DNA from 3 places in the Pantoea phyllosphaerae genome. Region 1 is predicted to be linked to each of the others. Evidence: predicted binding sites of a transcription regulator. Region 1 holds the regulator's gene; each other region holds the start of a gene.
The links. The regulator PurR, encoded in region 1, represses purine synthesis genes. The targets are predictions, from matches to a motif close to CANGCAAACGTTTGCNTG.
Positions count from the first base shown of each region.

Region 2: a site for PurR is predicted at 3,440-3,457, ahead of cvpA (colicin V production protein). Genes of this name have one in related genera too.
Region 3: a site for PurR is predicted at 4,291-4,308, ahead of galS (HTH-type transcriptional regulator GalS). Genes of this name have one in related genera too.

Region 1 covers NZ_JBPFDE010000023.1:5,323-12,611, reverse strand. The annotation lists gene eptA (phosphoethanolamine transferase EptA) at 1-160, shown strand, start outside; gene ACR6A7_RS20250 (TetR/AcrR family transcriptional regulator) at 200-796, shown strand; gene ACR6A7_RS20245 (alkene reductase) at 845-1,942, shown strand; gene gloA (lactoylglutathione lyase) at 2,053-2,460, shown strand; gene rnt (ribonuclease T) at 2,572-3,246, shown strand; gene ACR6A7_RS20230 (Grx4 family monothiol glutaredoxin) at 3,290-3,625, opposite strand; gene ACR6A7_RS20225 (C40 family peptidase) at 3,988-4,788, shown strand; gene cydH (cytochrome bd-I oxidase subunit CydH) at 4,836-4,925, opposite strand; gene purR (HTH-type transcriptional repressor PurR) at 5,211-6,236, shown strand; gene punR (DNA-binding transcriptional activator PunR) at 6,233-7,138, opposite strand; gene punC (purine nucleoside transporter PunC) at 7,259-7,289, shown strand, end outside.
Region 2 covers NZ_JBPFDE010000001.1:52,621-59,909, forward strand. The annotation lists gene ACR6A7_RS00280 (DedA family protein) at 1-78, shown strand, start outside; gene accD (acetyl-CoA carboxylase, carboxyltransferase subunit beta) at 229-1,140, shown strand; gene folC (bifunctional tetrahydrofolate synthase/dihydrofolate synthase) at 1,225-2,499, shown strand; gene dedD (cell division protein DedD) at 2,489-3,268, shown strand; gene cvpA (colicin V production protein) at 3,521-4,006, shown strand; gene purF (amidophosphoribosyltransferase) at 4,043-5,560, shown strand; gene ACR6A7_RS00310 (UbiX family flavin prenyltransferase) at 5,673-6,242, shown strand; gene argT (lysine/arginine/ornithine ABC transporter substrate-binding protein ArgT) at 6,511-7,289, shown strand, end outside.
Region 3 covers NZ_JBPFDE010000001.1:172,601-179,889, reverse strand. The annotation lists gene mglC (galactose/methyl galactoside ABC transporter permease MglC) at 1-233, opposite strand, end outside; gene mglA (galactose/methyl galactoside ABC transporter ATP-binding protein MglA) at 253-1,773, opposite strand; gene mglB (galactose/glucose ABC transporter substrate-binding protein MglB) at 1,843-2,838, opposite strand; gene galS (HTH-type transcriptional regulator GalS) at 3,153-4,193, opposite strand; gene yeiB (DUF418 domain-containing protein YeiB) at 4,338-5,498, opposite strand; gene folE (GTP cyclohydrolase I FolE) at 5,566-6,231, opposite strand; gene ACR6A7_RS00770 (YbfB/YjiJ family MFS transporter) at 6,354-7,289, opposite strand, start outside.

The DNA of each region.
Region 1 (7,289 bases):
AACCTACGGCATTGATCAGGCCTGTCTGCGCAAGCAGGCGCCTTCGGCTACGGTATCGCAGGACAACCTGTTTCATACGCTGCTGGGAATGTTCAACGTGCAGACCAGCGAATATCAGCCGCAGCTCGATATGATCAGAACGTGCCGAAAAGTGGGCTAAGCGTTGCATCTGACCGATCGGTCTACTACCTTAAGCGCCATGAACAAGACGCAGCAACGCACCGAAACCCGTGAACAGCTGCTCGCCACCGGCGAGCAGCTTTGTCTGCAGCGCGGTTTCACCGGAATGGGACTCAGCGAGTTGCTGACGCAGGCGGAGGTGCCGAAAGGCTCCTTCTACTACTATTTCCGCTCGAAAGAGGCGTTTGGCGTGGCGCTGCTGGAGCGCTACTTTCTCCATCTGCATCAGCAGGTCGAGGCGCGGCTGCAGCATGGCGAAGGCACGCCGCGCGAGCGGCTGCTGGACCATTTTCGCCAGGCCGAGCAGCTGTTCAGCGAACAGGGACATATCGTCGGCTGTCTGGCGGTGAAGCTCTCCGCGGAAGTTTGCGATCTCTCCGAGCCGATGCGCGACGCCCTGCAGCACGGTGCCGGTCGCATTATCGCGGCTTATACGCACACGCTCGAAGCGGCGCTGCGGCAGGAGAGGATGACGCTGCCCTACGCGCCGCGCGAGATGGCGGAAGTGATCTATATTTTGTGGCTGGGCGCCAGCCTGCAGAGCAAGCTCTCCCGCGAGCCACAGCCGCTGCGCCTGGCCCTCAGCACTCTCGAACAGTGGCTGCAAACCCACTGATTTTAAAAACGCCGTTTTATAGCAGACCGGTCTACTACAGGAGTTGTTATGGCAAGTACCCAGCTGTTTAGCCCGCTTAAAGTGGGTGCGATTACCGTACCAAACCGCGTATTTATGGCGCCGCTGACGCGTCTGCGCAGCATTGAGCCGGGCGACATTCCAACCCCGCTGATGGGCGAATATTACCGTCAGCGCGCCAGCGCCGGCCTGATTATCACTGAGGCGACGCAGGTTTCTTTCCAGGCGAAAGGCTACGCTGGCGCGCCGGGCCTGCATACCCAGCAGCAGATTGCCGCCTGGAAAGCGATTAACGCAGGCATTCACGAGGCGGGCGGCCACAGCGCCGTTCAGCTATGGCACACCGGCCGCATCTCGCACAACAGCGTGCAGCCGGAAGGCAAAGCGCCTGTCGCGCCCTCGGCTATCGCCGCCGGCACGCGCACCTCGCTGCGCGCGGAAGACGGCAGCGTCTATCGTGAAGAGACCTCGACGCCGCGCGAGCTTACGGTGGCCGAGATCAAACAGATTGTGGCGGATTTCGGCCAGGCGGCCGCTAATGCACGCGAGGCGGATTTCGATCTGCTGGAGCTGCACTCAGCGCACGGCTACCTGATGCATCAGTTCCTGGCGCCCGACTCCAACCGACGCACCGATGAATATGGCGGCAGCATTGAAAAACGCGGCCGCTTTGCGCTGGAAGTGGTCGACGCCGCCATCGCCAACTGGTCCGCCGACCGCGTCGGCATTCGCGTTTCGCCGATCGGCAGCTTCCAGAATCTGGACAATGGCCCTGAGGAAGAGAAAGCCGCGCTGTGGTATATCGGCGAACTGGCGAAGCGCAATATCGCCTACCTGCACCTTTCCGAGCCGGACTGGGCGGGCGGTAAGCCCTACAGCGAGGCCTTCCGCGAACAAGTGCGCGCGCGCTTCCCGGGCGTGATTATCGGCGCGGGCGCCTACACCGTGGAGAAAGCAGACAATCTGATTGCGCGCGGCCTGATTGACGCCGTGGCCTTCGGCCGCGACTTTATCGCCAACCCCGATCTGGTGGCGCGTCTGCAGCAGGACGCCCCGCTCAATCCGCAGCGCCCCGAAAGCTTCTACGGCGGCGGCGCAGAGGGCTATACCGATTACCCGACGCTTTAAGCGCGACGCTGGCGTGACAACGGTTACGCCAGCGGCCGTTTTTGCTATTTTCACCGCTATACTTAGCGTTTGAGTCATCAGACGATGACGATTTCATAAAAGAGGATGTTATGCGTTTACTTCACACCATGCTGCGCGTTGGCGATCTGCAACGTTCTATCGACTTCTACACCCGCGTTCTCGGCATGCGCGTGCTGCGTCAGAGCGAAAACACGGAGTATAAATATACGCTGGCCTTCGTGGGCTATACCGAAGAGAGCGAAGGCGCAGTGATCGAGCTGACCTATAACTGGGGCGTGGACAGCTACGATCTCGGCAACGCCTACGGCCATATCGCGCTGGGCGTCGATGACGTAGCGGCGACCTGCGACCGCATCCGCAACGCGGGCGGCAAGGTCACGCGCGAAGCGGGTCCGGTGAAAGGCGGTTCAACCATTATCGCCTTCGTCGAAGATCCGGACGGCTACAAGATCGAGCTGATCGAAAATAAACACGCCGGTCACGGCCTGGGCAACTAAGTTTGCCGCTTCAGTCTGCACGCTGCGGCAGGCTGAAGCTTTCCCTTCTGCTGCACCCTCCTCTTTTTTTTGCCATAATGCGCGCTGCCTATTTTCTGCTATGAGATGCTGATGTCTGAAACGAACTCCCTGAACGCGCTGAATCAACGTTTCCGAGGTTTCTATCCTGTGGTGATCGATGTCGAGACCGCAGGCTTTAACGCGCAGACCGATGCGCTGCTGGAGATCGCCGCCACCACGCTGAAAATGGACGAAGAGGGCTGGCTGCACCGCGACCAGACGCTGCATTTCCACGTCGAGCCTTTCGAAGGCGCGCTGCTTCATCCGGAGGCGCTGGCGTTTACCGGCATCGACCCCAGCAACCCGCTGCGCGGCGCGATTAGCGAATATGAGGCGCTGCACGCTATCTTCAAAATGGTGCGCAAAGGCATCAAAGATCACCACTGTAATCGCGCCATCATGGTGGCGCACAACGCCACCTTCGATCTCAATTTTATGATGGCCGCCGCCGGGCGCGCTGGGCTGAAGCGCAACCCCTTCCATCCCTTTGCCACCTTCGACACCGCCGCGCTGAGCGGGCTGGTGCTGGGGCAGACAGTGCTGGCAAAAGCCTGTAAAGCGGCAGGCATGGATTTTGACAGCACCCAGGCGCACTCTGCGCTCTACGATACCGAGCAGACGGCAACGCTGTTCTGCGAGCTGGTAAACCGCTGGAAACGGCTGGGCGGCTGGCCGCTGCCGATGGCAGCGAGCGACGACGCGGAAACGGCGCCGGAGCAGGCGTAAAAAAAAGGCCGACTTGCGTCGGCCTTTTCAATTGCGCGGATTTTTATTCCGCTTCTTTGTGCTTTTCTGCTGTCTCTTTAATCAGCGACTGCAGTTCGCCGCGCTGGAACATCTCGACGATAATATCGCAGCCGCCAACCAGTTCACCGTCTACCCACAGCTGCGGGAAGGTCGGCCAGTTGGCATATTTCGGCAGCTCGGCGCGAATATCAGGGTTCTGCAGAATATCCACGTAAGCAAAGCGCTCACCGCAGGCAGAGAGCGCCTGCACCGCCTGTGCAGAGAAACCGCAGCTTGGCAGTTTCGGCGAGCCTTTCATATACAGCAGGACCGGGTTTTCTGCGATCTGGCGCTGAATTTTTTCTACAGTACTCATAATTGCCTTCCTTAATTCCCTACTTCGTGTTTGTTTATTGTAGCGACTTCGCCCCGTCCCTGAAAACGACAATTTCTCGCTTGTCGGGTGAAACCGCCATGTTTGTTAAGTTCTTTAGTAAAGATCTGATTTTTTCTGACGATAATCAAAACTTAAGCTGTTCATATCTGGTAATAACTTTGCTGCTATAAGCCGCTGAAATTGCTTATTTTAAACCCAACTGCAACCCTGTAACAGTTTAATAGAAAAATGGCTTAACTTTTGAAAAAAACCTGGCTTAGAATGGCCCCGGCGCTGATCTCCGATCAGATTTTTCTAACCTCGTTACGGCCTGTTGTCGTAACCGCTAACCCTGTAACCGGACTATGCGATTACTGATTACGCTCTTTATATTAGCTTTCGCGCAGCTGTTCATGAACATCGCTTCGGCTTCGCCGCAAGCGCCGGTTAACGCCAGCCTGCACAAGGCAGAGAAAAAAAGCGCGCGCGAAGATGAGCGCCGCAAACGGCGACCGGTCAAAACCAGCGCGAAAAAAGCGCGCTCTTCTACTGCGCAAAAACTCAAACTGAAAAAGCAGAAGAAGATTGAAACGGCTAAGCTTTCCGCTTCCGCCGCCGACACGAAAAAAACCCTGAAATCCTCTCGCAAACGCTATGGCCGCCAGCGCACGCTGACCACCGCAAAAGCCACTCCTCTCACGCCGCTGGATGCCGACGCCACTTCCACCCTCAAAATGAGCAAGTCCCATCGCCTGCGCTACCAGAAAGCACGCGAAACGGCGATGACCAAGCTGATGGGTCAGCTCGGCAAACCTTATCAGTGGGGCGGTACGTCACCGCACACCGGTTTCGACTGCAGCGGCCTCGTCTGGTACGCCTATAAAGACCTGGTAAAATTCAGAATTCCGCGCACCGCCAACGAAATGTACCATCTGCGCGACGCTGCGCCGGTGAAGCGCGAGTCGCTGGAGAAAGGCGATCTGGTCTTCTTTCGCATCAACGGCCGCGGCACCGCTGACCACGTCGGGGTTTATCTCGGCAACGGCAAATTCATTCAGTCGCCGCGCACTGGTAAAGATATCCAGATTAGCGGGCTTTCGGATGATTACTGGCAGCGTCACTACATCGGCGCGCGCCGGGTGATGACGCCGAAAACCATTCGCTAAGCGCCATAAAAAAACCGGGATAATCCCGGTTTTTTTATGGCTGTCTGTTAGTGCATGACGGCGGTAAAACTAAAGGCCACAATCATCAGCAGTGCCGCGCCGGTGGTCATCAACGCCAGTTTTAAATCGGTGCTCATTACCTCTCCTTATCCTTACAATTGTCAGGGTCTTGTGTGATTTTCCCATAGTTGCCGGTAAAAATCTCGTTTTATCCCGCAAGCCTTGTTAGAATCCCCGGCTCTGTTGCGCAACTGACGCAACGCCCGTGCCGTTCGCACGCAACAGCCCCTGTTTTGTCCTGCCCAGTGAGTATTTCACCGACAAAAACTGTAGCGAATTAACAGAAAACTCTCTTAGCGGACGCAAACGTTTAACATTATGCTTATCAGTAGCTTATTGATAAGTTCTGGAGTCTCTTTTTAATGGCAACAATCAAAGATGTCGCGAAGCGCGCGGGTGTCTCCACCACCACCGTTTCTCACGTGATCAATAAAACGCGCTTCGTTGCGGAAGAGACGCGCAACGCCGTCTGGCAGGCGATTCAGGAATTACACTATTCGCCCAGCGCTGTGGCGCGCAGCCTGAAGGTTAACCACACCAAAACGCTGGGGCTGCTGGCTACCTCCAGCGAAGCCCCCTATTTTGCGGAAATCATCGAAGCGGTTGAGCATCACTGCTTCGAGCGGGGCTATACCTTAATTCTCGGCAACGCCCACAACGATCTGCAGAAGCAGCGCGCCTATCTGTCGATGATGGCGCAGAAGCGCGTCGACGGCCTGCTGGTCATGTGCTCCGAGTATCCGGACGATCTGCTGAAGATGCTGGAAGAGAACCGCAATATTCCGATGGTGGTGATGGACTGGGGTGAATCGCGCGGCGACTTTACCGACACCGTGCTCGACAACGCTTTTCAGGGCGGCTATCTGGCGGGACGCTATCTGATTGAACGCGGCCATCGCGATATCGGAGCGATTCCTGGCCAGCTGGAGCGCAACACCGGCGGCGGACGCCACGCGGGCTTTTTGCAAGCGCTGGAGGAAGCGGGCATCTCGGTGCGTCCCGAGTGGATCGTACAGGGCGATTTCGAGCCGGAGTCGGGCTACCAGGCGATGCAGCAGATCCTGCAGCAGAAGCAGCGCCCGACGGCGATCTTCTGCGGCGGCGATATTATGGCGATGGGCGCGATCTGCGCCGCCGACGAGATGGGCCTGCGCGTGCCGCAGGATATTTCGGTGATCGGCTATGACAATGTGCGCAACGCGCGCTACTTCACGCCGGCGCTGACCACCGTGCATCAGCCGAAAGCCGAACTGGGCGAGAAGGCGCTGGAGATGCTGCTCGATCGCATTACCAGCAAACGCGAAGTGTCGCAGACCATCGAAGTGCGTCCTACGCTGATTGAGCGCCGCTCAGTCGGCGACGGCCCGTTCCGCGACTATCGCCGTTAATCCTCGCTTAACCACTCCTGGTTGAGCGTTTGCGCATCGCCGAGATAGCTGAGCAGCCAGCTGAGCGCCGGCGATGCGTGCGCCTCCGACCAGCTCACGCAGCAGGGGCTTTCCGGAAAAGGCGCAGGCAGCGCCAGCTCTGCCAGCTCGCCCTTATCCAGCAGCGGCCGCGCCAGATGGCCCGGCATCATCGCCACGCATAAGCCATCCAGTACGCACGCCAGCCCCGCCTGCCAGTCCGGCACCACCAGACGCCGCTGGTTGTCCAGCGTCCAGGTCATGCGGCGCGGCAGCGCGCGCGAGGTATCCTCCAGCACCAGCGATGGCCAGGCGCGCAGCGCATCGTCGTCGAGCTGCGGCTGGTGCGTCAGCGGATGGTGGCGCGCCACGACGCAGCGCCAGTTCAGCGCCCCCATATCGCGAAAGGAGAAGCGCCCGCCGACCGGGATCGCCTGAGTGGCGCCGATCGCCACCTCAACGCGCCCGTCGGCCAGCGCGTCCCAGACGCCGTTAAACACCTCATAGCTGATGTGCAGTTCCATATCGGGAAAGTGGCGATAGAAATCAGTCACCAGCTGGCGGCTGCGCGGCAGCTTCACAATGCGATCGACGGCGATGCTAAGCTGCCCGCGCCAGCCGTTAGCCAGCTGCTGGCACTGCCTGCGGGTGGCGAGCATTTTTTTGATAACCTCGCGCCCTTCACGCACAAAATGCTCGCCAGCGGCGGTCAACGCCACGTCGCGATGCTGTCGCTCAAACAGCGGCACCGCCAGCCAGGTTTCCAGCTGACGCACCGTATAGCTGACGGCAGAGGGCACGCGATGCAGCTCCTGCGCGGCGGCGCTGAAACTGCCGGTGCGCGCCACGGCGTCTACCACCTCAAGCGTATATTCGGACCACATGCTTTTTCCTTTCAAAAATTTTCACAGCACTCTGCAAATATTAACGTTTCACAGTAACGGGCGCACCCTTTTACACTCTGCCGCGTTTAACCTGCCTGTCGAAATATGAGAGTAAAAATCATGCTGTCATCAAAAGGATTTCTGCCCTACC
Region 2 (7,289 bases), on a different contig from region 1:
ATTGTGGTGTCGGTGCTGCCCGGCGTGATCGAAGTGTGGCGTCACCGCCGCCAGGCAAAACAGAGCAAACAGCCATAACAGGTTCGGTCGCGCCGCGGTTAGACCAGATTTTTATCCACAGTCGGAATGGGTTGTGGTTTAATGAGCGACATTTCATGTCTGCTGAAGCGGTTTTCAGCGGCAAATAAGATGACTGGACCAGGTCAGTTTTAAACAAAAAGGTCTTCAATGAGCTGGATTGAACGCATTCTTAATAAAAGCAACGTTACGCCTGCACGCCGTGCCAGCATCCCGGAAGGGGTCTGGACCAAGTGCGACAGCTGCGGTCAGGTTCTGTACCGCGCCGAGCTGGAGCGTAATCTTGAGGTCTGCCCGAAGTGCGACCATCACATGCGCATGCACGCCCGCGAGCGCCTCAACAGCCTGCTCGACCAGGGCACGCAGACCGAGCTGGGCAGCGAGCTGGAGCCGAAGGATATCCTGAAATTCCGCGACTCCAAGAAGTATAAGGATCGCCTTGCCGCTGCGCAGAAAGAGACAGAAGAGAAAGACGCGCTGGTCGTCATGAAAGGTCAGCTGCACGGCATGCCGGTTGTGGCCGCCGCATTCGAGTTCGCCTTTATGGGCGGCTCAATGGGTTCGGTGGTCGGTGCGCGCTTCGTGCGTGCGGTCGAGCAGGCGCTGGAAGACAACTGTCCGCTGATCTGCTTCTCCGCCAGCGGCGGCGCACGTATGCAGGAAGCGCTGATGTCGCTGATGCAGATGGCGAAAACCAGCGCCGCGCTGGCCAAAATGCAGGAGCGCGGTCTGCCCTATATTTCGGTGCTGACCGACCCGACCATGGGCGGCGTTTCCGCCAGCTTCGCGATGCTGGGCGACCTTAACGTCGCTGAGCCGAAGGCGCTTATCGGCTTCGCCGGTCCGCGCGTTATCGAGCAGACCGTACGTGAAAAACTGCCGCCGGGCTTCCAGCGCAGCGAGTTCCTGATTGAGAAGGGCGCGATCGATATGATCATTCGCCGCCCGGAAATGCGTTATAAACTGGCGAGCCTGCTGGCGAAGATGATGAATCTTCCCGCGCCGCTGCACGATGGCGAACCGACCGCGCCTGCGGAAGCGCCGGAAAGCAACGAGGCCTGACAGGAGAGAGAGGCGCGCGCCGCGCCTTTCACCAATGCACCGTCGAACCGGCTGAACCGGGTCAAAATCTGTTAAACGGGACATATGGACACTCTTCACCTTCCTCAAGCCACGTCGCCTTTGGCCACGTGGCTTTACTATCTTGAGCATCTGCACACGCAGACCATCGAGCTGGGCCTGGATCGCATTCGCTGCGTCGCGCAGCGCCTCGACCTGTTAAAACCCGCACCCTTCGTCTTCACCGTCGCCGGCACCAACGGCAAAGGCACCACCTGCCGTACGCTGGAAACGCTGCTGATGGCGGCGGGCTACCGCGTCGGCGTCTACAGCTCGCCGCATCTGGTGCGCTATACCGAACGCGTGCGCGTGCAGGGCGAAGAGCTTGACGAAGCGCTGCATACCGCCAGCTTTGCCAAAATCGAAGCGGGACGCGGCGACGTTTCCCTGACCTATTTTGAATTCGGCACGCTCTCCGCGCTGAACCTGTTTCAACAGGCGCAGCTCGATGTGGCGATCCTTGAAGTCGGGCTGGGTGGCCGCCTGGACGCTACCAATATTGTCGACGCTGACGTGGCGGTGGTGACCAGCATCGCGCTGGATCATACCGACTGGCTCGGCCCCGACCGTGAGAGCATCGGCCGCGAGAAAGCGGGCGTGTTTCGCGGCGGCAAGCCTGCGGTGGTCGGTGAGCCAGATATGCCCGCCAGCATCGCCGCCGTCGCGGCGGAGAAGGGCGCATTGCTGTTGCGGCGCGACCACGACTGGCGCTACAGCCAGCAGCCGGAAAGCTGGGCCTACCGCGACGCGCAGGGCGAGCTGAACGATCTGCCGCTGCCGCAGGTGCCGCTGCCCAATGCGGCTACGGCGCTGGCGGCGCTGCGAGCCTCCGGCCTGAAGGTCAGCGAAGCGATTATCCGCCATACCCTGCCGCTGGCGATCCTGCCTGGCCGTTTTCAGACGGTAAGCGAATCGCCGCGCGTGATCCTCGACGTAGCGCATAATCCGCATGCGGCGAGCTATCTGGCGTCGCGCCTGGCGCAGCTGCCGAAACGCGGCCGGGTGCATGCGGTGGTAGGGATGCTGCATGACAAAGATATTGCCGGCACGCTGGCGGCGCTGGCGCCGCAGATCGATCGCTGGTACTGCGCGCCGCTTGACGGTCCGCGCGGTGCCACTGCCGATGAGCTGATGGCGCATCTGCCTCGCGACGCGGCCACCGCCTTTGCCGACGTGGAGAGCGCCTGGCAGGCGGCGCGCGGCCAGGCCGAGGCGCAGGAGATCGTGCTGGTATGTGGATCTTTCCATACCGTGGCGCAGGTCATGGAATCGACAGAGACGGAGAAAGGTCGTGGCAAGTAAGTTTCAGAACCGCCTGGTCGGCACCATTATTCTGGTGGCGGTCGGCGTGATTGTCCTGCCGGGCCTGCTGGACGGCAAAAAGAAGCACTACAAAGAGGAGTTCGCAGCGATCCCGCTGGTGCCGAAGCCGGACGATCAGCAGGATAGCGAGATGGTGCCACCGGTAACCCAGCCGCTACCGGCGCAGCCGCCGCAGGGCGCGGGCAGCGCGGTAAGCAGCGGCGGCAGCGCCGTCAACAACCCGGTTGCCGAGCAGGGCAACGCCACGCCGCAGCGCGAAAGCGAGCCCAGCGTAGTGACGCCGCCGCCGGTGCATCAAAGCGCGCCAGCGAAACCGCGTCAGGTTGAGCAGCCGAAAACCCGACCGGCGGAACAGCCGAAAGCAAAACCGGCCGAGCAGCCAAAAGCGCAGGCGAAACCGGTCGAGCAGCCGAAAACGGCTGAGTCGAAGCCGGTGGAAACGAAGCAGAGCGAACCCGCGAAGCCGGTGGAAACGCCGAAGGCCGCCGAGCAGAGCGCGCCTGCCGGTCAGGCTTACGTGGTGCAGCTCGGCGCGCTGAAAAATGCGGCGAAGGTCAGCGAAATTGTGGCGAAGCTGCGTCTGTCGGGCTACCGCGCCTTTACCGTGCCGTCGACGCCGGTGCAGGGCCAAATCACCCGTATCTATGTCGGTCCGGACGCCTCGAAAGCCAAACTGCAAGGCTCCCTTGCCGAGCTGCAAAGCGTCTCCGGCCTCGGCGGCGTGGTGAAGCCCTACAGCGCGCGCTGAGGCATCAATTGGCGCCGCCTATGGCATAAACAGGCGGCGCCGCACGCAGGGTTAAAGCCGCGCTGCGCATGATAATTAGTTTTGATTCAACGGCTTGAAGGGTTGAATCTTCAGAGGGCGAGGAAAGTTTTTTTCATCGCCCTTTTTATGGAAGGTGAAAAGGAAAAGCGCTACGCAAACGTTTTCTTTTTCTGTTAGAATGCGCCCCGAACTGGATGCAGGGGTGCAAACGCACTGGCGCTGGAAGAGTTCATGATCTGGATTGATTACGTCATTATTGCGGTAGTTGGTTTTTCGGCTCTGGTCAGCCTGATTCGAGGGTTTGTCCGCGAAGCCTTATCTCTCGTTACCTGGGGATGCGCGTTTTTTGTCGCCAGTCATTACTACGCCTACCTTGCAGTCTGGTTTACAGGTTTTGACGACGAACTGGTGCGTAACGGCATCGCCATCGCGGTGCTGTTCGTCGCGACGCTGATTGTCGGCGCGATAGTCAACTATGTGATCGGCTCGCTGGTTGAAAAGACCGGCCTGTCGGGAACCGACAGGGTGTTGGGGGTCTGTTTCGGGGCGTTACGCGGCGTGCTGATCGTTAGCGCGATCCTTTTCTTCCTCGACACATTCACCGGCTTTTCCAAAAGTCCGGACTGGCAGCAGTCCCAGCTCATTCCCCAGTTCAGTTATATAATCAGATGGTTTTTTGACTACCTGAAAAGCACGTCGAGTTTTTTGCCCCGGTGACGCCACCGGGAGTGCGGCTAATGAGGAAATGACAACATGTGCGGTATTGTTGGTATCACCGGGTTTATGCCGGTCAACCAGTCGATCTATGATGCGTTAACGGTGCTGCAGCACCGCGGGCAGGACGCCGCAGGCATTTGTACTATCGATGCGCTGAAGTGCTTCCGTCTGCGTAAGGCGAACGGCCTCGTCAGCGATGTCTTTGAAGCTCGCCACATGCAGCGTCTGCAGGGCAATATGGGGATCGGCCACGTTCGCTACCCAACCGCAGGCAGCTCCAGCGCCTCTGAAGCGCAGCCGTTCTACGTTAACTCTCCGTACGGTATTACGCTGGCCCATAACGGCAACCTGACTAACGCGCACGACCTGCGCAAGCACCTGTTTGAAAAGGGCCGCCGTCACGTCAACACCACGTCAGACTCTGAAATCCTGCTGAATATCTTCGCGCAGGAGCTGGACCGTTTTCAGAACGACCCGCTGGAGTCGGACAACATTTTCGCTGCGGTGGCGGCGGTGCATCAGCAGGTGCGCGGCGCTTACGCCGTTGTCGCCATGATCATCGGCCACGGCATGGTCGCCTTCCGCGATCCCAACGGCATTCGTCCGCTGGTGCTGGGCAAGCGCGTGCTGCCTGACAGCCGCGTCGAGTATATGGTGGCCTCCGAGAGCGTGGCGCTTGATACGCTGGGCTTTGAGTTCCTGCGCGACGTCGCGCCGGGCGAAGGCGTCTATATTACCGAGCAGGGCCAGCTCTTTACGCGCCAGTGCGCCGAAAACCCCAAAAGTAACCCGTGCCTGTTCGAGTACGTCTACTTTGCGCGTCCCGATTCGTTCCTCGACAAAATCTCCGTCTACAGCGCGCGCGTGCGCATGGGCACCAAGCTGGGCGAGAAAATCGCTCGCGAGTGGGAAGATCTCGATATCGACGTGGTGATCCCGATTCCGGAAACCTCTACCGATATCGCGCTGGAGATCGCGCGCATTCTCGACAAGCCCTACCGTCAGGGGTTTGTGAAAAACCGCTACGTCGGCCGCACCTTTATCATGCCGGGCCAGCAGCTGCGCCGCAGCGCCGTTCGCCGCAAGCTCAACGCCAACCGCGCTGAGTTCCGCGACAAGAACGTGCTGCTGGTGGATGACTCTATCGTGCGCGGCACCACCTCCGAGCAGATTATCGAGATGGCGCGCGAAGCGGGCGCGAAACGCGTTTACCTGGCGTCCGCCGCGCCGGAAATTCGCTTCCCGAACGTTTACGGCATCGATATGCCGAGCGCCACCGAGCTGATCGCGCACGGCCGTGAAGTCGATGAGATCTGTCAGCTGATCAAAGCTGACGCGCTGATCTTCCAGGATCTGGATGACCTGATCGAAGCGGTGCGCGAAGAGAACCCCGATATCGCCCAGTTTGAATGCTCGGTGTTCAACGGCGTCTACGTCACCAAAGATGTCGATCAGCAGTACCTGGAGTATCTCCAGTCGCTGCGCAACGACGACGCCAAAGCGCTGCAGCGCCAGAACGAAGTCGAGAACCTCGAGCTGCATAACGAAGGTTAAGCGCGTTCTCAGCGATAACAGGAAAAGCACGGGGCGGAGAAATCCGCCCCGTCTGTTTTCCTGTTCTGGCCCGCGCTATCATAGCGCCTCTCTGAACCCGCAAGGAATACGCATGAAACGACTCATCATTGGCATCTCTGGCGCAAGCGGCGCGATCTACGGCGTGCGGCTGCTGCAGGTGCTGCAACAGGTCAGCGAGGTGGAAACCCATCTGGTGATGAGTCCGGCGGCGCGGCAGACGCTGAGCCTGGAAACCGACTACACGCTGCGCGAAGTGCAGGCGCTGGCCGATGTGGTGCACGACGTGCGCGATATCGCCGCCAGCATCTCGTCGGGATCGTTTAAGACCCTGGGCATGGCAATCCTGCCCTGCTCGATGAAAACCCTCTCCGGCATCGTGCACAGCTACAGCGACAGCCTGCTGACGCGCGCCGCCGACGTGGTGCTAAAAGAGCAGCGCAAGCTGGTGCTGGGCGTGCGCGAAACCCCGCTGCATATTGGTCATCTGCGCATGATGACCACCGCCGCTGAGCTGGGCGCGGTGATTATGCCGCCGGTGCCAGCGTTTTATCATCGCCCGCAGTCGATTATGGAACTGGTGGATCAGACGGTTAATCGCGTCGTCGATCAGTTCGACATTTCGCTGCCGCAGGATCTTTTTACGCGCTGGAACGGTGCATAAGCGTCATATTTTGCACTTTTAAAGTGCAAATGCGCGCGGGCGATCACTCTTCGTGCATTTGGTGCACCAAAAGTTAACAAGGTCGCTTTTTCTCTCTGACATCACTGATATATTCCCCTCACAAACCCGGCGACGACGCCTTGCTGGCGCGCCGCCGGGTGCGCGAATGGCTTGCATTGCTGGCATGAAATATGCAAGAAATATGTGGCTTAACAAGCGCAAACACATCACGCACCCATAACAAAAAGCACTTCACTGAGGGTAATCTATGAAAAAGCGAGTTCTGGCTCTTTCTCTCATGCTGGGCCTGACCAGCGCCGCCAGCGTTTTCGCCGCGGTGCCGTCGTCGATTCGCATTGGGACTGACCCGACTTACCCGCCGTTTGAATCGAAAAACGCGCAAGGAGAGCTCGTTGGCTTCGATATCGATCTCGCCAACGAAATCTGTAAACGCATTAATACGAAGTGCACCTATGTCGAAAGCGATTTCGACGCGCTGATCCCGTCGCTGAAAGCGAAGAAGATCGACGCCATCATCTCCTCGCTCTCCATTACTGCCAAGCGTCAGGAAGAGATCGCCTTCTCCGACAAACTCTACGCGGCCAACGCTCGCCTGGTGGCGCCGAAAGGATCAAAGATCCAGCCGACCATTGAGTCGCTGAAGGGTAAGAACATCGGCCTGCTGCAGGGCACTACGCAGGAAACCTACGCTAACCAGAACTGGCGCCCCAAAGGTGTCAACGTGACGCCTTACGCAAACCAGGATCTGGTTTATCAGGATCTGAACGCGGGCCGTATCGACGCGGCGTTTCAGGATGAAGTGCAGGCGAGCGAAGGCTTCCTCAAGCAGCCGGTAGGCAAGAACTACGCCTTCGCCGGTCCGGCGGTGAAAGACGACAAGATTTTTGGCGTCGGCACCGGCATGGGACTGCGTAAAGACGATAGCGAGCTGAAGGCGGCCATCGACAAAGCGTTCGAGGCGATGCGCAAAGACGGCACTTACGACAAGATCGCGAAAAAGTATTTTGATTTTAATGTGTACGGTGA
Region 3 (7,289 bases), on a different contig from region 1:
AGCCCCACCTGACGACCGGCCGACAGGTCGGTGCCCTGCGTAACGATTAGTCCCGCCACGCCGAGCGCGATAATAATACGCACCGAGGACTGGGTCAGAATATTACTCAGGTTCATCAGGCTTAAAAAGGTCGGATCCTGGAAAATAATAATCGCCAGCAGAACCAGCAGAACGACATAAATGCCGCCCTCTTTCAGCCAGGTTAGCGCATTCTTTTTAGTAGTCGCTTTCATGTTAACAGCCCTTGCTTCATTAAAGGTGTAATGACGCTAAACGCAATATTTCGTTCTGCGTGGTTGTCTTGGTATCTACAATGCCCGCTACCTGACCGTTGCTCATCACCAGAATACGATCGGTAATGCCCAACAGCTCCGGCATTTCGGAAGAGATAATAATGATGCCCTTCTCTTTCTTCGCCAGCTCGGCAATCAGCTGGTAAATTTCGAACTTCGCGCCGACGTCAATGCCGCGCGTCGGTTCGTCAAGCATCAATATTTCAGGCTGGGTCAGTAGCCAGCGGCCGATAATCACCTTCTGCTGGTTGCCGCCCGAAAGCGATCCAATTTGCGTATGGTGGCCCGGCGTTTTTACGCGCATGGCGTCGATCACCCACTGGGTATCGCTTTTCATCCGCTTATTATCGAGCAGCCCGATATTGTTTTTATACTTCTTGATATTGGAGATTAGCGAGTTAAACCCGATATCGAGAAAGGCATAAATACCGGTCGAGCGGCGCTCTTCCGTCACCAGGGCGAAACCGTGGTTAATGGCTTCGTTGGCGCTGTGGTTATTAATCGCCTTGCCGTGCAGTTTAATGGTACCGCTCACCTTCTCGCGAATCCCGAACAGGGTTTCGACGATATCGGTACGCTTGGCGCCCACCAGCCCGGCGATGCCCAGAATCTCCCCTTTGCGCAAATCGAACGAAACGTCGCGGATCGACGGCTGACGCAGCGACGTTAAGTGGCGCACCTCAAGAATGGTTTCGCCCGGCACGTTGGTTTTGTCAGGAAAGCGCTGGTTCAGGGAGCGGCCGACCATCATGGAGATGATCTTATCCATATCCAGCCCTTCCAGCGGCTGGGTGGCGATCCACTGACCGTCGCGCAGAATAGTGATCTCGTCGCACAGCTGGAAAATCTCCTCCATCTTGTGCGAGATATAAACAATGCCGCAGCCGCGATCTTTCAGCTTGCGAATAATGGTGAACAGATGGTTCACCTCTTTTTCGGTCAGCGAAGAGGTTGGCTCGTCCATGATGACGATTTTGGCGTCATAGGAGAACGCCTTAGCGATTTCGATCATCTGCATCTGTGAAACAGAGAGCGTCGCCACTTTGTCGCGCGGATCGATATCGATATCCAGCTCGTCGAAGATCGCTTTGGTATCGCGATACATTTTGTCCTGATCGACAAACGGCCCTTTTTGCGGATAGCGACCCAGCCACATATTGTCCATAACGGTGCGCTGTAAAACCAGGTTCAGTTCCTGATGCACCATTGAAACGCCATTTTCCAGCGCCTCTTTTGAACTTTTAAAATCAATTTCCTCACCCTGAAACAGGATGCTCCCCGTATCTTTTTTATAAATACCAAACAGGCATTTCAATAATGTCGATTTACCGGCGCCGTTTTCACCCATCAATGCATGAACGGAGTGAGGCCGCACTTTTAAATTCACATTATCTAAGGCTTTAACCCCTGGAAATGATTTAGAGACGTTCGTCATTTCCAGCAGATATTCACGCTGCGCGGTCGGATTATCACTGGCCATAATTTACCTGGCTAAAAAAAGCGTTGGTCACGTGAAAACAGGGCGCGGCTTAGCCGCGCCCGGACAGGATTACTTCTGGAACTGAGACAGGTTCTCTTTGTCCACCGCCACGTAAGGCACGCGGACGATTTTATCGGCGATCTTATAGCTGGTGCCTTCGGTCGCGGCCTTGCCGTCCGCCAGGTTTTTCGCCATATCCAGCGTCGCTTTCGCCTGGTTCTCCGCATCGTTCAGCACGGTACCCGCCATCGCGCCCGACTTCACCAGCGCCAGCGCTTCCGGCAGCGCATCGACGCCGAACACCGGAATCGAGGTCTTGTTATGCGCTTTCAGCGCTTCGACCGCGCCCATCGCCATGGCGTCGTTGTTGGCGATCACCACTTCGATTTTATTGGCGTTCGGACCGGAGAGCCACGCATCCATTTTGTCTTTCGCCTGAGCGGTATCCCACATCGCCGTATCCATCGCCAGCTGCTGGGTCTTGATGCCGTCCTGATTCAGGGTATCGATAACGTATTTGGTGCGCGCTTCAGCATCCGGATGGCCCGGCTCGCCTTTCAGCAGCACGAACTGAATCTGACCATCTTTGTTCAGGTCCCAGTTCGGCGAGGCTTTCCAGTGCTTCTCAATCAGTTTGCCCTGAATAATGCCGGACTCTTTGGAGTCGGTGCCGACATAGTAGGCTTTGTCATAGCTGGCCAGCACTTTCGCGTTCGGCTCTTTGTTGAAGAACACCACCGGCACGTCATTACTGCGCGCCTTGTCAATCACCACGGCCGCCGCGGCCGGATCCACCAGGTTAATCGCCAGCGCCTTCACGCCTTTTGCCATCAGCACGTCGATCTGGTCGTTCTGTTTGGACTGGTCGTTCTGCGAGTCATTCATCAGCAGCTGTACGCCGCCAAGGTTTTTAGCCTCTTTCTCGATGTCCTTACGAACCATCGACATAAAGTTGTCGTCATACTTATAGATGGTCACGCCGATACGCGTGTCCGCTGCGTGTGCCGTTGCGCCGAACATCATGCTGGCAACCAAAGCTGTGAGCGTGAAAACCTTCTTATTCATGGTATCTCCGGTTTTTTGCAGGGTAGTACTGGCTCAGACGCGTCAGGCGCGCAGGAGCTTTCGGTAAAATAAGATTCGGCGAGTGGCAAAGAGGCGAGTGAAATCGCGCTGCCCCGCTGAATCGCCGTCCAGAAACCTGACTTCCATGTGCGACAACGCATCCTCAAGATGTGATGAACCTTTTCAACGGGTTGCTGAAACCACGCCTGCTGCGGTTAGTGCGGCGTTACATAATGTTTCAGTCCGGTAAGACGCTGCCATCATAGTGAGCGGCATGTTAATTAACTGTGAATACAATCACAGATTGAAAACGGTTACATGGCGCTATCGCCTGAATTAGTGACCGACTCCACATTTTGCCGCTGTGCCACAGAGTGACGACGCACCAGCGTCGGCATAAAGACGTGCTGCGCGCTGACGTCCAGCTGGCCTGCCGCGCCGCTCAGCGCCAGCTCGGTAGCAAGTTTGGCCATAGAAACAATGGGATAGCGCACCGTAGTCAGTTGCGGATCGGTGTAACGCGACATCGGGATATCATCGAAGCCGATGACAGAGAAGTGCTGTGGCACCTGAATACCGTTATCTTTCAGCGCGGTAAGTGCGCCAGCCGCCATGCCGTCGTTATAGGCGAAAATCGCGCTGAGGTGCACGTTGCGCCCCAGCAGCTCCACCATCGCCGCCTCGCCGCCCTGCATATCGGGCTCGGCGCTGGCGATCCAGCTCTCCTGCGGCCGAATCCCCTGCTCCGCCAGCGCCTGCTCCCAGCCCTCGCGCCGCTGCTGCACATCTTCAATGTCGTGGCTGGAGCAGAGGTAGCCGATGCGGCCGTGTCCCTGCTGCTGCAGCATGCGGGTCGCCATCAGCGCGCCTGCCACGTTATCCAGGCTGACGCAGCGATGAGCAAAACCAGGCACGATGCGGTTGACCATCACCATGCCTGGCACCTGCTGCATAAACGAGGCGAGCTCCTCGTCTGAAAGCGTTTTCGCGTGTACCACCAGCGCATTGCAGCGCTGACGGATCAGCACCTCAATCGCATGGCGCTCTTTATCTTCCTGATGCCAGGAGTTACTGATCAGCACATGTTTGTGCAGGCGCTGTGCCACGGTATCTACCGCTTTCACCAGCGCGCCAAAGAAGGGATCGGAGACGTCCATCACCACGACGCCGATGGTGTCGCTGATCTGCGTTGCCAGCGCCTGCGCGTTGGCGTTGGGCCGGTAGCCCAGTGAATCCACCGCCTGCAGCACCGCGTCGCGCGTCTCCGCGGTAACGGCGCTGCTGTTATTCAGCACGCGCGAGACGGTCGCCACCGACACGCCAGCCAGACGGGCAACATCACGAATCGTTATCATGCAGCTGTTCCACAGAGGAAAAAGGCATTACGCCAGGAAGTCATCCGGCGCTATTCTGGCAGGCGCGGCGAGGCAGCAGCGTGAATCACGTCACACTCATGAAAACGGTTACATACAATTATGTAACCTTTGTGATGAACATCATTATCTGAATGAGGAGCGATGCGGCGTTTTGCCCGCCGCCAGCTGCGTCAGGCGACGCCATAGCCATTCAAGCGGGCCCTGAGGAAAAAAGCGCAGCCATATCGTTGAGAAGAGAATATTGACCAGCCAGACAGCCGGCACAAACGCCAGCAGCTGCAGGCGATCGAAACGCATAAAGAGATCGAAGCGGTAGAAGAGCGTGGTGCAGATCAGCGTTTGCAGCAGATAGTTGCTGAGCGCCATGCGCCCGACGCACTGAATCGCCGACGTGAGGCGCCAGCGCGCCAGCTGCGGCCAGTAGCCGAGGATCAGCGCGGCGTAGCCAAGACTGATAAAAGGGCTGGCGAGATCGCGCGGCACCTGCAGGTAGAAGCCGCTCCAGCGAAACGACCAGTGCAGCATCCACTGCGACGCAACTCCCACCAGGGCGATGGCATAGCCGACGGCCAGCAGAAGCGCGGCGCAGCGGCGGTAGTGGCGCAGGCTAAACTCCCCGGTCAGCCAGCCGCAGCGCAGCAGCGCAGCGCCCATCATCATCAGCCCGGCCAGCTGCCAGCCATACTGCGCCGCCAGCGCCATCAGGCTGGAGGAGAGATGGTCGAGGCGGTTCTGCACCGCTTCCCAGCCGCCAGCCAGCTTCCAGAAGCGTTCATACTCCAGGTCAGCCGCGCCGGGCAGCCACGAGCGGCTCGGTTCGGGATCGGAGATGGAGCCGAAGATCAGCAGCACGCCGCAGCCCACCAGGTAGAGCAGCGCGCCGGTATGAAACAGGCTGCGCGTCGAGGGGACGTCGCGCAGCATACGCCAGACGATAAGACCGATAATGGCGTAATCGAGCAGGATATCCCCTTCCCACATCGCCACGGCGTGAAACAGGCCGATAAGCGCCAGCAGCGTCAGGCGCGCCGAGAGCCAGCGGCCGCCGCGCGGCAGCTGAAGCTGCAGGCCCGCGCCAAACAGCAGCGCGAATAAGGTCAGGAATTTCAGCTGTGCCAACAGGTCAAGCACCGCCCAGGTCCAGATCTCATCGGTGGCGGGATCGCCGCGCCAGGCGGGATTAAGATAGGCGGCAGAAGGTAAGGCGAAGCCAACAATGTTGAGCAACAAAATGCCGAGGATGGCGCAGCCGCGAATGAAATCCAGCACATGATAACGTTGCATAGCGATCCCTGTTAGCGTGAAGCACCGCCGCCTGAGAGCAGACGGCGGCTAAGGCTGCCGGTGTCCGTTAAATATGACGCACCGCGCGCAGGAACTCCTGACGGGTATTCTGGCTCGACTTAAACAGGCCGCCCAGCGAGGTGGTGGTGGTGGCGCTGGTGGCGTCTTTCACCCCGCGCGCTTTCACGCAGTAGTGCACCGCATCGATAGAGACCGCAACGTTGTTGGTGCCGAGCAGCGTCTGCAGCGCCACCAGCACCTGCTGAGTCAGACGCTCCTGCACCTGCGGGCGCTGGGCGAAGAACTGCACGATGCGGTTGATCTTCGACAGGCCGATCACCTTCTCTTTCGGAATATAGGCCACGGTCGCTTTGCCGTCGATAATCACGAAGTGATGCTCGCAGGTGCTGGTCAGGGTGATATCGCGCACCGTCACCATCTCATCCACTTTCATCTTGTTTTCGATGACGGTGATTTTGGGGAAGTTTGCGTAATCCAGACCGGAGAAAATCTCATCCACATACATTTTGGCGATGCGATGTGGCGTCTCCATCAGGCTGTCATCCTCAAGATCCAGATTCAGCAGCTGCATAACCTCAGTCATGTGGCCGGCGATCAGACGCTTCCGGGTTTCATCATCCATTTCACGCGTCGGCGCGCGTAACGGCGTTTCCAGACCTCGCGCCAGCAGCGCTTCGTGAACCAGGATTGCTTCCTGACTAAGGGTGCTCATCGTACTCATCTCCGCAGGTGTAACGCCCGCCGGGGAGACCGGCGGATTCAATTCTGAGCGCGTATTGTGAAGCTTTCCGCTGGGGTAATCCAGTAATCAATCCAATCGGCGATGAAAGCGTTTCACGACGACCGTCGCCACACCAGCAGTCCGGCCGCAGCCAGTGCCAGCCCGGCGATCCAGAGCGCCGGCTCGAGGCGATGCAGCAGCGCGGTGGAGAGCGACGACAGCACCGGCCCCACCAGCTGCCCGACGGCGTAGCCGGTGGTCAGCAGCCCGGCCATATAGCGCGTGTGCTGCGGCGCCAGCTCGCGCGCATAAGCCAGCGCCAGCTGCACTACGCAGAGGAAGCCGCCGCCCACCAGCAGCGCGCCGAGCAGCAGGCCGCTAAAGCCGGGCAGCGCCGCCGCCGCCGCGACGCCCAGCGCCTGCGCCCAGAGCACAAAGGCCAGCCGTCGGTTGCTGCTGGCAAGGCCGCGCGTCAGGATCCCCAGCGCGATGCCGACTATCGCCGCGCCGCCGAAGATCGGCCAGACGAACTGGGCGAAAGCGCCGTCGGGAAAGCGCGCCGCCGCCATCTGCGACAGAAAGGTGGCGGGCAGGATATAGCCGAAGCCCGCCAGGCCGTAGCTCAGCACCAGCCGCCGCAGGTCAGGGGTCAGCACCAGTGGGTCCGGCGCCTGCTCGGGACGATGCAGCTCGCCGACGCGGCGCGGCAAATTGCGCGCGATAGCGGCGACAATTAGCAGCGCCAGCAGGCCGTAGGCAGCCCACGCCAGCGAGGCGGACGCCTGCGACGCATGCAGCTGCACCGCCAGCAGGCCGCTGATAAAGATGCCCGCGCCCGGCCCGGCGAACACCGCCGCCGACAGGCTGGGACGCCCGTAATGATGCAGCTGCTCGCTGCTCCAGGCGGCGACCAGCACCAGTGCCACGCCGCTCGCCCAGCCAATCAAAAAGCGCACCACCCCGTGCAGCCAGGGGCCGCTGACGCAGGCGGAAAGCAGCGTCAGGATGACTGCGCCCCATACGCCCAGCTGCAGGCGCAGCTCGACGCG